DNA from 2 places in the Kribbella sp. NPDC054772 genome. Region 1 is predicted to be linked to the other one. Evidence: riboswitches for the same ligand, from Rfam matches in the RefSeq annotation. Region 1 holds a riboswitch; the other holds the start of a gene.
What was found. Region 1 has a riboswitch for FMN ahead of ribD (bifunctional diaminohydroxyphosphoribosylaminopyrimidine deaminase/5-amino-6-(5-phosphoribosylamino)uracil reductase RibD). Riboswitches for the same ligand answer to the same signal wherever they lie in the genome.
Positions count from the first base shown of each region.

Region 2: it holds a riboswitch for FMN, as region 1 does, so the genes downstream of both, ribB (3,4-dihydroxy-2-butanone-4-phosphate synthase) here and ribD (bifunctional diaminohydroxyphosphoribosylaminopyrimidine deaminase/5-amino-6-(5-phosphoribosylamino)uracil reductase RibD) in region 1, are expected to answer to the same signal.

Region 1 is NZ_JBSHBJ010000016.1:97,945-105,468, forward strand. Features, by position in the region: gene ACWGID_RS24290 (DNA-binding protein) at 70-723, opposite strand; gene ACWGID_RS24295 (vWA domain-containing protein) at 882-2,936, shown strand; gene ACWGID_RS24300 (protein kinase domain-containing protein) at 2,947-4,011, shown strand; FMN riboswitch at 4,115-4,246, shown strand; gene ribD (bifunctional diaminohydroxyphosphoribosylaminopyrimidine deaminase/5-amino-6-(5-phosphoribosylamino)uracil reductase RibD) at 4,386-5,414, shown strand; gene ACWGID_RS24310 (riboflavin synthase) at 5,415-6,041, shown strand; gene pnuC (nicotinamide riboside transporter PnuC) at 6,038-6,712, shown strand; gene ACWGID_RS24320 (bifunctional 3,4-dihydroxy-2-butanone-4-phosphate synthase/GTP cyclohydrolase II) at 6,713-7,524, shown strand, end outside.
Region 2 is NZ_JBSHBJ010000009.1:149,538-157,061, forward strand. Features, by position in the region: gene ACWGID_RS17515 (sugar phosphate isomerase/epimerase family protein) at 24-1,019, shown strand; gene ACWGID_RS17520 (transketolase) at 1,016-1,894, shown strand; gene ACWGID_RS17525 (transketolase family protein) at 1,891-2,859, shown strand; gene ribB (3,4-dihydroxy-2-butanone-4-phosphate synthase) at 2,843-3,457, opposite strand; FMN riboswitch at 3,542-3,675, opposite strand; gene ACWGID_RS17535 (apiosidase-like domain-containing protein) at 3,723-5,174, shown strand; gene ACWGID_RS17540 (sugar-binding transcriptional regulator) at 5,208-6,182, shown strand; gene ACWGID_RS17545 (threonine/serine ThrE exporter family protein) at 6,183-7,524, shown strand, end outside.

The DNA.
Region 1 (7,524 bases):
GGGCCAGTCATCCGCCCGCCGGCACCGCCTGACCCGCAGGACCCCCGCTCAGCGCGGGCAGGTGGTGGATCAGGTGTGGTGTTGTTCGTAGTGGGCCAGGGCGTCGGCGGTCCTGCCGGTGCCGTAGGCGAGGAGGAGCTCGGCGATCGCCGGGGACTCGGTGGCCGCGGCCGCGGCGGCGCGCTGGATCTCGTCGGCGGAGGCGATGTCGCGGAGCAGGTCCTGGAGCTGTCGTACGACGACCCGCGCGGGGAGCGGCGCGGCGGGATCCTGGGGTACGCCGCCCGCCGGCCAGGCAGCAGTCGGCGCGTCCGCGGCCAGGCTGCCCGGGACCGCGAAAGGCATCGTGGGCGACGGTTGAGCCGCCTCAGCCGGGCCGCCGGAGGAGCGGCGGAGGTGCGTCGTGGTGGCCCCAGTGACAGCACCGGTGACGGCGCGGATCCGGTCCAGCTCGGCCGGGATGTCCACGGGGTTGATCTCGCCGGCGATGGCCAGGTCGGCGAGCTGCGAGACGGCGCGTAACCGGGCCACCACGGCCGGATTCCCGATCTTCACCCGTTGCGCGCTCATCAGCTGGGACAGCATCGGTGCCGACAGGCCGATCACCTGCGCGAGGGCGCTCTGGGTCAGGCCCAGTGGCGGCGCGACGCGGCGGCCGACCTCGCCGAGCGTCTCGCCGTACAGCTCGATCTGCTGCTGCAGGTTGTGTGCTGTCTGGTCCATCCCGGCACTCCCTCCGACCATCAGTCATTCGTGACCGATGCAAATCATCTTCGCAGTTGCGATCGCAAATTTCCAGTACCGCTGCAGCCTGGAATCGACTTGACATTTGCTATTGCAAACTGAGAATGTTTGCGGCAGCGAATCTCACTGGAGGAACGATGACGGCTCTGCACAGACACCGCCGCCCGGCGGTGTGGGCACTCCTCGCCATCACACTGATCGGCGTCCTGTCCGGACTCACGACCGGGACCGCGGCGGCTGACCCCGACCCGGCCGGCGACGGCAAGCTCGTCATGGTGCTGGACTCGTCCGGCTCGATGAAGGAACCGGCCGGCGACGGCAAGACCAAGATCGTCGCGGCCCGCACGGCGCTCACCCAGGTGGTGGGCAAGCTCCCGGAGAACGCGCAGGTCGGTCTGCGGGTGTACGGCGCGACCGTGTTCAAGCGCAGCCAGCCGGGTGCCTGCACCGACACCCAGCTGACCGTCCCGATCGGCACCGGCAACCGGCCGCAGTTGCTGGCCGCGATCGCGAAGTACAAGCCGTTCGGCGAGACCCCGATCGGGTACGCGCTGCAGCAGGCCGCGAAGGACCTCGGGCCCAGCGGCCAGCGGACGATCGTGCTGGTGTCGGACGGGGAGGCCACCTGTGCGCCGGATCCGTGCGTGGTGGCCAAGGAGATCGCCAAGCAGGGCATCGATCTGAAGATCGACGTCGTCGGGTTCCGCGTGCAGGGCAAGGCGCGGACGGATCTGCAGTGCATCGCCCGCGAGGGGCGCGGCGACTACTACGACGCCGACTCGACGATCGATCTCGAGGAGGGGCTGGGCCGGCTCTCGACCCGTGCCTTCCGCCCGTTCAGGATCTCCGGGACGCCGGTCGAGGGGACCGCGGCGCCGGAGGCTGCCCCGGTGGTCACCCCCGGCCTTTACTCGGACAAGTTCGACCTGCTCGACCAGCCCAAGCACTACCTGATCAAGCGGACGATCACCGGCTCGACCTTGCGTACGGGGCTCAGCTTCCGGCGGCCCGCCGGTGCCAAGAGCTTGGTCATCCAGACCGAGCTGCGGCTGAAGACCCTCGACGGGGAGGATTGCGGCCGCAGCTTCCCCCGGATCCAGGAGGGCGACCAGGGATTTGCGACCGGCACGGCGTCGAGCTGGGCGAAGTACGACAAGACGAACAAGACCTGCGCGCAGGCCGAGCAGTTGCTGCTGACGGTTGATCCGGGCAAGGACTTCCGGGAGATCAAGGACGTTCCGTTCGAGTTGCGGGTCGACGAGGAGCCGCCGGTCGATTCGACGACGAGCCTGCCGGCCGGGGCGGACGACCCAACGTGGACCGCGATGCCGGTGACGAACCCGCGCGAGATCGTGCCGGGCTCGAGCTTCCCCGACGCGCCGCTGCTGCAGCCGGGGACCTACAAGACCACGCTGCTGCCGGGCGAGCTGCAGATCTACAAGATCAAGGCCGACTGGGGCCAGCGGATCCAGGCCCAGGCGACGGTGCCGCAGCTGTCCCAGGCGGCTGGGCGGATCGTGGGCCTGCGCTACTTGGACACCGCCGTCATCTCCCCGACCGGCGAGGAGGCGTTCGCGGTCTTCCCCAAGAAGGTGCCGGGCGGTCCGGGCGGCAAGCGCGGCGTGCTGACCGGGCGGGGCGTGACCCAAGCGATCACCACCAAGGAGATCCGCTACCTGAACCGTGACGGTGCCAACAACTCCGACACCGGTACCTCGACGCCTGGCGTGTACTACATCATCGTCTCGATGACCCGGAAGGCCGACGACACGGCGTTCACGGTCCCGATGACGCTGACCGTCGGTGTGCCGGGGACGGCCGGCGCCGGTAAGCCGCAGTACGTCGACGGTGCCACCCCGGTGTCGGGCGACTCGGTGACGCCGACCGCGAACGAGACGCCGTCGGCGAGTGAGACGCCGGGTACGAGCGAGACGCCTGCCGAGCCCGGTTCGGGTGACAAGACCGAGGCAGGCGGTCCGGTCAAGGAGGGCGCCGACACCGATGACGGTGCTCCGCTCGGCCTGATCGCCGGACTCGGTGGCGGTGCGCTCCTCCTCGTGCTGGTCGGTGCCTTCGCCGTACTGCGCCTGCGCAAGAAGCCGGCCGTCGCGCAGCCGTGGCAGCAGTACCCGTCCCAGGGGCCTCCGCAAGGTCCGCACCAGGGTCCGCCTCAGGGTCCGCCGGGACGGTAGTTTCTGGTGGGTGGAGGCTTTCGCGGGGCGGTATCAGCTGATCGATCTGATCGCGACCGGCGGTATGGGATCGGTCTGGCGGGCGTGGGACCGGCGGCGCACGGGGTACGTGGCGGCCAAGGTGCTCGGGCAGCATGATGCGGCGACGCTGCTGCGGTTCGTGCGGGAGCAGTCGTTGCGGATCGAGCACCCGCACGTGGTCGCTCCGCACGGGTGGGCCGCGGACGACGACAAGGTGGTGTTCGCGATGGACCTGGTGCACGGTGGGTCCGTCGCGACACTGCTCGGAGACCACGGGCCGCTGCCGTCGTCGTACGTCGCCGTACTGCTCGATCAGCTGTTGCACGGGCTGTCCGCGGTGCATGCCGCCGGCGTCGTCCACCGCGATGTGAAGCCCGCCAACTTGCTGCTCGACGTGACGGGCCGGGGATGGCCGCACCTCCGGTTGTCGGACTTCGGCGTCGCGGCGGTGCTGGACGAGCCACGGATGACCAGGCACAGCACCGTCCTCGGTACGCCGGGATACCTGGCGCCCGAGCAGCTGGCCGGCGCGGACCCGGACCCACGTCAGGACCTGTACGCCGTCGGCGCCGTCGCCGTCGAGCTGCTGACCGGTGAACGGCCGGGCACGGACGGCGCCCGGCCGGCGGTCGACGGTCCGCTCGGCGAATTCGTCCGCCGGACCACGTCGAGCGATCCGTCCGGCAGGCCGGAGTCCGCGAGCGCGGCCGGGCGTCTGCTCGCCGCCAGCGGCGCGCTCCCGGCCGCCGGTACGACGCCGTGGGCCGACGACCCGGACGCACCCGAGGTCTTCGATCAGCTGCCCCCGCTGCCGCCCGCCGCCACCGCGACCGAGGCGGTCACTCCGCCGGCACAGCGACCGCCCACCGGCACCGCGACGGAGGCGGTGGCTCCGTCGGCGCAGCGACCGCCCACCGGAACCGCGGCGGAGGCGGTGGCTCCGCCGGCGCAGCGGGCCAACCGGGGGCGGCGGACGCTGGTCGTTGTCGCGGTCACGTGTTTCACCGGTGCGGCAGGCCTGCTCGGCGCTGCCGGTTGGTTCCTGCTCCGCTGAGCCGGAGGAGACCCGCGGAGGTCCTCCGGTCCGACCACGATGTGACCTGGGTCGTGGTGTGGGTTGCGGAGGAGGGCATACTTGAAGCACGAGTGAACCCACTCGCGTGCTCCGGGGTCGGTGTAATTCCGAGCCGGCGGTGACAGTCCGCGACCCGGTCGTCGCAGTTCGGCGACCGGTTGACCTGGTGGAATTCCAGGACCGACGGTGAAAGTCCGGATGGGAGGCGCACGCGGTCGGCGGGTGTGCTCTGACGTCCGGTCGGGCGGTGCGCGCGTCACACGGCGTACGGCGAGACTCGGGTGGCGGAGCGTGGTCGCCGGTTGTCACGAGACCCCGGTAGTGCGTCCGTGACGACGAGGGACCAGTGAGCAGTGAGCAACGCGTCGCCGATTGATGTCGCCTGGATGCGGCGTGCTGTCGAGTTGGCCGCGAAAGGGACCGGCAGCACCCATCCGAACCCGGTGGTCGGTTGTGTGATCACCGGCAGCGACGGGCACCCGGTCGGCGAGGGCTTCCATGCCGTTGCCGGTGGCCCGCATGCCGAGGTCGAGGCGCTCCGGATGGCCGGGTCGCGCGCCCGCGGCGGGACGGCGTACGTGACGCTGGAGCCGTGTAATCACACCGGCCGGACCGGTCCGTGTGCGGACGCCTTGATCGAGGCCGGGATCGCACGCGTCGTGTACGCCGTACCCGATCCGAACCGGACCGCGGCCGGTGGTGCCGACAAGCTGCGGAACAAGAACATCGAGGTCGTCGAGGGCGTTCTGCGGGACGAGGCCGAGGCGATCAACCACGTGTGGCTGCACAGCGTCCGGGTCGGTCGGCCGTTCGTCACCTGGAAGTTCGCGACCACGCTCGACGGGCGCTCGGCGGCGCCGGACGGGACGAGCAAGTGGATCACCGGCCCGATCGCGCGCGCCGACGTGCACCGGCACCGGGCGGAGTGCGACGCGATCGCCGTCGGCACCCAGACCGTGCTCGACGACGACCCCGAGCTGACGGTCCGCGACGAGGACGACGTACCCGCGGCCCGGCAGCCGTTGCGGGTCGTCGTCGGCGACCGGGACATCCCGGAGACGGCGCGGGTCCGCAACGACCGCGCGCAGACGTTGCTGCTGCCGACCCACGATCCCGCCGAGGTGCTGCGGCAGCTGGACGACCGGCACATCCGGCACCTGTGGCTCGAGGGCGGCCCGACGCTGGCCGCCGCGTTCGTGCGCGCCGGCCTGGTCGACCAGATCGTCGCGTACGTCGCTCCGGCGGTGCTCGGCTCCGGGTTCGCCGCGGTCGGCGACCTCGGCGCGGAATCGATCGACCACCTGCGGCGGTTCAAGCTAGCGGACGTCACCCGGCTGGGTGACGACGTCCGGCTGACCTTGGTTCCTCTGGGAGGAAAGTAGATGTTCACCGGCATCATCGAAGAACTCGGCACCGTCGAGTCCCTGGACCTGTTGGACGGCGACGCCGCACGGCTCACCATCCGCGGGCCGAAGGTGACCTCGGACGCCGGCCACGGCGACTCGATCGCGGTCAACGGCTGTTGCCTGACAGTCGTCGAGTACGGCGACGGTCTGTTCACCGCCGACGTGATGCGCGAGTCCCTGCAACGGACCAGCCTCGGCGGCCTGGTGAAGGGTTCGCCGGTCAACCTCGAGCGGGCCGTCACCGCGCACGCCCGGCTCGGCGGGCACATCGTCCAAGGCCACGTCGACGGCGTCGGCACGATCGCGAGCCGGACGCCGGGGGAGCACTGGGAGGACGTCCGGATCGCGACGTCGCCGGAGATCCTCAAGTACATCGCCGAGAAGGGCTCGATCGCGATCGACGGGGTGTCGTTGACCGTGACCGACGTCGACGACGCGTCCGGGACGTTCGGGGTCAGCCTGATCCCGACCACGCTGGAGCTGACCGTGCTCGGGCGGAACGCGGTGGGTGACACGGTCAACCTCGAGGTCGACGTGATCGCGAAGTACGTGGAGAGACTTCTTGCCGGAGGCAACGTGAAGGACAACGGAGGCGACCGGTGAACCCGATCGACTGGCTGCTCACCTCGCAGGTGACGATCGCGGGCTCGCCGGTGCTGGTCCGGGAGATCGTCGGCAACGTGTTCGGTCTGGCCAGCGCGCTGTTCGGCATGCGCCGGCTGGTGTCCGCGTGGCCGGTCGGCATCGTCGGCAACGTCTTGCTGTTCACGGTCTTCGTCGGCGGGATCTTCGACACCCCGCAGGACAAGGATCTGTGGGGGCAGGCCGGGCGGCAGGTGTTCTTCGCGATCGTCAGCCTCTACGGCTGGTACCGGTGGTACCAGACCCGCCACGGTGGCGCGGCCGCGGCCGTCCAGCCGCGGTGGGCGACCGCCCGCGAGCGGCTCGAGCTCGGCGGTATCGCGGTCGTGCTCTACGCGATCGCCTACTTCGTCCTGCGTGAACTCGGCTCCTGGGGTCCGCAGTGGGACGCGTGGATCCTGACCGGGTCGATCCTGGCCACGTACGGGATGGCGCGTGGCTTCGTCGAGTTCTGGCTGATCTGGGTCGCCGTCGACATTGTCGGCGTACCGCTGCTGGTGCAAGCCAAGTTCTACCCGTCGGCGACGATGTACGTCGTCTACGGGCTGTTCTGTGTCCTCGGGTTCGCGTCGTGGTGGAAGATCCAGAACCGTGCGCGGATCCAGACTCCCGAACCGGTGGTGGTGGGTTAGATGGGTGACGTACTGAAGCTCGACACGATCGAGCACGCGATCGACGAGATCCGCGCCGGGCGACCGGTGATCGTGGTCGACGACGAGGACCGCGAGAACGAGGGCGACCTGATCTTCGCGGCCTCCAAGGCGACGCCGGAGCTGCTGGCGTTCCTGATCCGGTACAGCTCGGGTGTGGTGTGTGTGCCGATGGAGGGTGCGGAGCTGGACCGGCTCGGCATCCCGTTGATGACACCGCACAACCGGGAGCGGATGCGGACGGCGTACACGATCTCCGTGGACGCGCGGGACGGAATCAGCACCGGTATCTCGGCGGCCGATCGGGCGCGGACGATCCGGGTGCTCGCCGACTCGGCCTCGGAACCGTACGACCTGGTGCAGCCGGGGCACGTGTTCCCGCTGCGTGCTCGCGAGGGCGGCGTACTCGTCCGGCCCGGGCACACCGAGGCGTCGATCGACCTGGCGCGCATCGCCGGGCTGACGCCGGCTGCGGTGATCTCCGAGATGGTGAACGACGACGGGACGATGAAGCGCGGCCTCGAGCTGCGAGCCTTCGCCGACGAGCACGGGCTCGTTCTGGTGTCGATCGACGACCTGATCAGGTACCGGCGGCGAACCGAGTCGCAGATCCAGCGCGTCGCGACAACGACCCTACCGACGCGGTACGGCGACTTTGTGGCGCATGGCTACCGCAACACGGTGGACGGGTCGGAGCAGCTCGCGCTGGTGCGTGGTGAGATCGGGAACGGGCCGACGCTCGTGCGGCTGCACTCCGAGTGTCTGACCGGGGACGTGTTCGGATCGCTGCGATG
Region 2 (7,524 bases), on a different contig from region 1:
CCACACCAAGGAGATAGGAAACCATGACTGACCTACCGGTCTTCGGCGCAGGCATCTGGCACTTCGCCACCTACAAGGACCGCTATGCGACCGACGGGTACGGCGAACCCGTCGGCCTGCTCGAGCAGATCGACCGCGCCGGTGCGGTCGGCGACCTCTCGGTGGTCGACCTGAACTGGCCGTTCGCCGGGTACGACGGGACGCTCGACGAGGTGAAGGCCGCGCTGCAGCGGAACAACCTCAAGGCGATCGCGATCACGCCGGAGATCTACACCCGCGACTTCGTCAAGGGGTCGCTCACCAACCCGAACCCGGCGAAACGCAAGCAGGCCCTCGAACTGTTGCACCAGGCAACCGAGCTCGCCAAGGACCTGGGCTGTTCGTACGTGAAGCTGTGGCCGGGGCAGGACGGCTGGGACTACCCGTTCCAGGTGAACTACCACGACATCTGGAACCTGGCGCTGGACGGGTTGAAGGAGCTGGTGTCCGCGCACCCGGACATCAACTTCGTGATCGAGTACAAGCCGCGCGAGCCGCGGGTGAAGATCATCTTCCCGAACGTCGCCCGGACGCTGCTCGGGATCGAGAAGATCGGGCTGCCGAACCTGGGCATCCTGCTCGACTTCGGGCACTCGCTGTACGGCCAGGAGACGCCGGCCGACGCGGCGCAGCTGGCGATCGACTACGGGCGTTTGTTCGCGATCGACGTCAACGACAACCTGCGCGGCTGGGACGACGACATGGTGGTCGGCTCGGTGCACCTGGTGGAGACGTTCGAGTTCTTCCACACGCTGCGGAAGAACAACTGGGAGGGCGTCTGGCAGCTCGACCAGTTCCCGTTCCGCGAGGACAGCGTGCAGGCCGCGAAGCAGGCGATCACCTTCCTGAAGGCGGTCCACCACGCGCTCGACGTACTGGACGAAGAGGCCCTGGCCGCGGCACAGGCGTCGCACGACGCGCTGGCCGCCCAGAAGCTGGTCCAGAAAGTCCTGCTGAGCTCGATGGCAGAGATCGCATGACGCTGACCATTGATCATGCGACGATGCCGGTGCTCGGCCGGCTGCCCGTGCATGCGGGACGATCCGAGCAGATCGCGCACATCGCCGAGGCCGCCAAGCAGATCCGGATCCAGGACCTCAAGCTGGTGCACCACGCCGGCGCCGGGCACATCGGTGGCGACTTCTCCGCGATCGACATCCTGGCAACCTTGTACGGCGCGGTGCTCGACATCACGCCGGAGACGGTGAACGACCCCGAGCGGGACCGGTTCATCCTCAGCAAGGGGCACGTCGCCGGAGCGCTGTACACGACGCTGGCCGCGTTCGGGTTCCTGCCGGTCGAGGAGCTCGCCACGTTCCTCAAACCGCTGTCCGCGCTGAACGGGCACCCGAACCGGAACAAGGTGGCCGGCGTCGAGGCCAACACCGGCCCGCTCGGTCACGGGCTGCCGGTCGCGGTCGGGCACGCCCTGTCGGCCAAGCTCGACGTCTCGCTGCGCCGCACGTACGTGCTGGTCGGGGACGGCGAGCTGCAGGAGGGGTCGAACTGGGAGGCGATGATGGCTGCCTCGCAGTACCAGCTGGACCGGCTGACCGTAATCGTCGACCGGAACCGGCTGCAGCAGGGTGCGACCACCAAGGAGACCAACGATCTCGACCCGCTGCCGGAGAAGGCGGCGGCGTTCGGGTTCGCGGTGGTCGAGGTGAACGGTCACGACCACGGCGAGCTGCTCGACGTGCTGTCCGCCGTACCGTTCCGGCCCGGGAAGCCGACGTTCGTGATCGCGCACACGCACAAGGGCCACCCGATCTCGTTCATGAGCAACAACGTCGCGTGGCACCACCGGGTGCCGGACGCGTCCGAGTACCAGCAGGCCCTGAAGGAGTTGGCATGACAGTGGTGGAGACCCGCTCGATCGCGGACCAGCCGCGGTACGACTGCCGGGACGCGTACGTCGAGACGCTCGCGCAGCTCGCCGAGGCCGATCACCGGATCGTTGGTGTCGTCAACGACTCGGTCGGGTCGAGCAAGCTGAACAGCTTCCGCAAGGCGTTCCCGGACCGGCTGATCAACGTCGGGATCGCCGAGCAGGACATGGTCGGCGTCGCGTCCGGGCTGGCGAACGGCGGCCGGATCCCGTTCGTGTCTGCGGCGTCCTGCTTCCTCACCGGGCGCGCGCTCGAGCAGATCAAGGCCGACGTCGCGTACTCGAACACCAACGTGAAGCTCTGCGGCATGAGCCCCGGTGTCGCGTACGGCGAACTCGGGCCGACGCACCACTCGATCGAGGACGTCGCCTGGCTGCGGGCGATCGCGGGGATCCGGATCATCGTGCCGGCCGACCCGATCGAGACCGCGGCGGCGCTGCGCTGGGCGGCCGCGACGGAGGGGCCGGTGTTCATCCGGGTCAGCCGGATGAGCGTGCCGAAGGTGTATCCGGAGGACTACGAGTTCCAGCTGGGCAAGGCGGTCACGGTCCGCGAGGGCAACGACGTGACCGTGATCAGCAACGGGACCGTGCTGTGGCGCGCGCTCGCCGCCGCCGAACGGCTCGCCGAGGAAGGGATCTCGGCGCGCGTGCTGTCGATGCCGACGGTGCAGCCGCTCGACACCGACGCCGTGGTCGCGGCCGCGCGGGAGACGGCCGGCATCGTGACCGCGGAGGAGGCCGTGCGGGGCGGTGGTCTCGGCGGGGCGGTCGCCGAGACCGTCGTACAGCAGCATCCGGCGCGGGTGTCGATCCTCGGGTTCGGCGAGTTCGCGCCCACGGGGTCGGCCGGCTACCTGCTGGACCGCTACGGCCTGTCCCCCGAGGGCATCGCCGACGCGGCCCGCAAGCTGGTCACGTCAGGTAGCTGACGAGATCCGCGATCGAGATCATCGCGAAGCCATGAGCGTCGGCGAACGCGCGCAGGTCGCTTCCGGTCATCAGCGTGCCGTCGTCGTTCATGAGCTCGCCGATCACGCCGACCGGCGGCAATCCGGCCAGCCGGACGAGTTCGACAGTGGCCTCGGTGTGACCGGGCCGCTGCCGGACTCCGCCGTCGACGGCGCGCAGCGGCAGGATGTGACCGGGCCGGATCAGGTCCGTGGGGCGGGCCGAAGGATCGGCCAGCACCCGGACGGTCCGCGCCCGGTCCGCTGCGGAGATCCCGGTCCCGACGCCGGTCGCCGCGTCCACCGACACGGTGTACGCCGTCCGCAGGCTGTCCTGGTTGTCGGGGACCATCAGCGGCAGCCGCAGCTGGTCCAGGACCTCCGGTGCGGCGGGCGCGCAGACGTAGCCGCTGGTGTGGCGGACGAGCAGCGCCATCAGTTCCGGTGTGGCGAGGCTCGCGGCGAAGGTCAGGTCGCCTTCGTTCTCCCGGTCCTCGTCGTCGACGACCACGACCGGGCGTCCGGCGGCGAGCTCGGCGACGGCGTGTTCGATGGTGTCCAGGCTGGTGATGGTGTTCACGATCGTTGTCCTCTCGGCTGTGAAATCACCAGCACTCCGGGGCAACGACAAGCCTCACGTCCCCCGTCAGGGAACGTGCGGCTGCCACGTGCGTCTTCCCATCCGGACTTTCACCGTCGGTCCCGGAGTTCCACCAGGTCAACCGCTTCTTCTTGCGAAGTCACGGGTCGCGGACTGTCACCGCCGGCTCGGAATTTCACCGACCCCAGAGCACGTGTGTTCTTCTCGTCCTCAGCTTAACGGCAACCAGCGTCCCGGGAGTGTCATGTCCATCTCATCCGTCTGGCGGGAGATCGAGCTGCCCGCCACCACCGAGTGGGCCGAGTTCGCGCACGAGACCGGCGTCGTCCTGCGGCGGCCGACCTTCCTCGACGGCGACGCGGGCCGGAAGGTCCGCTTCGCCCCGCCGCTTCCTGGTCTGTGGACGTGGTCGGGCGGTGAGTTCGAGGTTTCGGTCGCCGAGGACGAAAGCAACCCGTTCTACGCGCACGGGTTCTGGAAGATGTCGCCCGGCGGCCGCAGCCTCGTGCACGCGGACGGCACGCCCGCGGTGCTGGTGGCCGACACCGCCTGGGCGCTGCCCTGGCGTGCCACCCCCGACCAAGTGCGTGAGTACGCCGCCGACAGACAGGCGAAGGGGTTCAACGCCGTCCTGCTGATGTCGGTCCAGCCGGACATGCGCGCCGTCGGCCCCCGCGACCGGACGCAGGACGAAGGCTTCGGCGTGGGCTTCGAGGACCTCGCCGACGGGCACCTGCTGCAGCCGAACACCGAGTACTTCCAGTACCTCGACGTACTGCTCCGGATCCTCGTCGACCACGGCATCGTCCCGGTCCTCCAGCCGGTCTTCCACGGCTTCGGCTGGAAGGGCCTCGACGTCGCCGGCACGGTAGTCCCACCCGAGGAGTACGCCGCCTACTGCCGCTATCTCGTCGCGCGGTACGGCGCTCAGCCGGCGATCTACCTGGTCGGAGCGGATGGCGCGGGCACCGAGCCGCAGACCGCAGCGGGCGGCGCAGAGGTCCAGGCCGTGGACTGCTACGAGCAACCGACAGGCATCCACTACCGGCCGCACATCCGGCCGGCGGCGCATCAGGACGCCGACTGGCTGGACTTCCAGTGGTGCCAGACCGGACACACCGGCGAGCACGTGCCCGAGCGGGTCGCGGACATGTGGCGCAACCAGCCCGTGAAGGCAGTCGCGAACGGCGAACCGACGTACGAGCACACCGGCCGGACCGGGGTCGCGGAGGGCTGGTGGCAGGGGCACGAGGCGTGGAGCAACCTGTGCGCGGGCGGCACGATGGGCGTCGTCTACGGGGCGGGCAGCCTGTGGCAGTGGCGCCTGCACCCCGAGGAGCCGGGCCACTCGGAGTTCTTCCTCGCCCCGGGCGCGGGCTGGCGCGAGGCGGTCGGCTTCGAGGGATCGGCGTACGTCGGACTGCTCGGGAAGATCCTCGCCGGCCTGCCGACGACGGACATGGTCCCGGACTGGACCCGGGTGATCTCCGGCCGGGCGCTGCGCGGAGCGAACGGGATGCTGATCGTGTACCGCGACACCGGCGGGCCCGTGATGGTGTTCGACGACAGCGTCCCGCTGGGCTACACGATCGTCGACCCACGGGACGGTTCGGTGGTCGCGAGCGGCGTACGGGACACGCCGGGAAGTCCGCTGCCTGACGCGGGTGGCGCGCCGCGGGTCTACATCTGCCTATAGTCCAGTCTGATCGTTCTCGTGAAGGGGGAGCCGGTGAACAGCAACCGCGCGGTGCGCCAGCCCGGGCTGGACGAGCTGCGGCTGCTCGCGAAGGTGGCCCGGATGTACCACGAGAAGGGCATCCGGCAGCCGCAGATCGCCGCCGAGCTGAACCTGTCCCAGGCGCGGGTGTCCCGGATGCTCAAGCAGGCCGTCGAGGTCGGCATCGTGCACACCGTGGTGACCATGCCGAGCGGCGTGCACAGCGACCTCGAGGACGAACTGCAGGGCAAGTACGGGCTGCGCGACGCAGTGGTCGTCGACACCGCCGGGATCGGCGACGAGGTGCTGCCCGCGCTCGGTTCGGGCGCGGCGGCGTACCTGGACATGACGCTCACCGGCGGGCACGTAGTCGGGATCTCGTCCTGGAGCGAAACGCTGATCAGCGCCGTCGACCGGATGCCGCGCAAGAGCGTGCCGGTGGTCGACAAGGTGGTCCAGATCGTCGGCGGTCTGGGCGACGCCGCGGTGCAGATGCAGGCCACCCGGCTGACCGCGCGGTTCGCCGAGCTGACCGGCGGGATGCCGGTCTACCTGCCCGCGCCCGGCCTGGTCGGGACGCCGGGCGTCCGGCGGGCGATGATGAACGATGTGTCCGTTCGGGACGTTCTGGGCACCTGGGGACAACTCACCGACGCCCTGGTCGGGATCGGCAGCCTGGAGCCTTCACCGCTGCTGCAGCGCAGTGGCAACGCGGTCGCGGAGGCGGACCAGGACGAACTGCGCCGACTCGGTGCCGTCGGGGACGTGTGTTTCCGGTTCTTCGACGAAGAGGGAAAGCTAGTGCGCTCGACGTTCGACCAGCGGGTCATCGGGGTGACCGCGAAGGAGTTGCTGGCGGTACCGCGGCGGATCGGGGTGGCGGGTGGCGACCGCAAGCACTCGGCGATCCGCGCTGCCCTGCTCGGTGGCTGGGTGAACATCCTGATCACCGACCTGGCCATGGCACACCGGTTGCTCGAAGAGTAGATGGAACCTGAAGAGCAGCGGGAGGTCTACGCCACCATCGACCTGGCCTTGCGGGTCGGTGAGGTGCTGCTGTCGAGCGGCGCCGGTACGGCGGACGCGACCGCGACGATCCTCGGTGTCACCGCGGCCGGCGGACTGCGCGGCTGCGAGGTCGACATCACGTTCACCTCGATGGCCGTCTCGTACCAGGAGGCGCCCGACGTCGCCCCCGAGACACACATCCGCCTGGTCCGGTACCGCTCGCAGGACTTCTCCCGGCTGACCGACGTCGACCGGCTGGTACGCCGGTTCGCCCGCGGCGACGTGACGCGCGAGGAGGCTTCCCGCGAGCTGGCCCGGCTGACGTCCGCGGGTCCGCCGTACCCGCGGTGGAGTGCGGTGCTCGCGTGGGGCGTGATGGCCGGTGGCGCGACGCTGCTGCTCGGTGGCGGCTGGCTGATCACGGCGGTGGCGATCCTCACCGCGGTCGTGATCGACCTGAACAACCGCTGGTTCAACCGGCAGCGACTGCCCGCGTTCTACCAGCAGGTCGCGGGCGCCTTTGTGGCGACCGCCGTCGCGCTCGTCCTGTACGCCGTGCACGCGCCGGTGAAACCGTCCCTCGTCGTTGCCGCCGGCATCATCATGTTGCTGGCCGGGATCGCCCTCACCGGTGCCGTCCAGGACGCCATCACCGGGTACTACGTGACGGCGGCGGCCCGAAGTCTCGAGGCGATGCTGCTCACCGGTGGCATCATCGCCGGCGTCTCGCTCGGTCTCGCGATCGGCCTGAAGCTCGGGCTGAACGTCGGCATCGAGGCGCAGATGGTGCAGTTGTCGAATCTCCCGGTCATGGTCAGCTCCGGCGCGGTGATGGCGGTGGCCTTCGCGTACGCGTCGTACGCGCCGCTGCGGGCGCTGCTGCCGGTCGCGATCCTGGGGGCGCTGGGTTCGCTGGTGTTCACGATGATGAGTCGCGCGGCGTTCGGGCCGGCCTGGTCCACCGCGGCGGCGGCCTTCGTGGTCGGTATCGGCAGCTACTCGCTCGGCCGCCGGACCGGGATCCCGCCGCTGATCGTGGTCGTCTCCGGCTCGATCCCGTTGCTGCCCGGACTGACGATCTACCGCGGGCTCTACGAACTGATGAGCCGCGGCAACATCTTCGGCATCGTCAGCCTCGCCACCGCCGTGGCGATCGCGATCGCCATCGCGTCCGGCCTGATCCTCGGTGAGTACGTCGCCCAGCCGATCCGCCGCGAGGCCCGCCGCCTCGAGGACCGGCTGGCCGGTCCCCGTCTGGTCGGACCTCGCCGACCGGTTCGCCGCCGCAGCGGCGGGCCCCGAAGGACCCGCCGCCGACGGG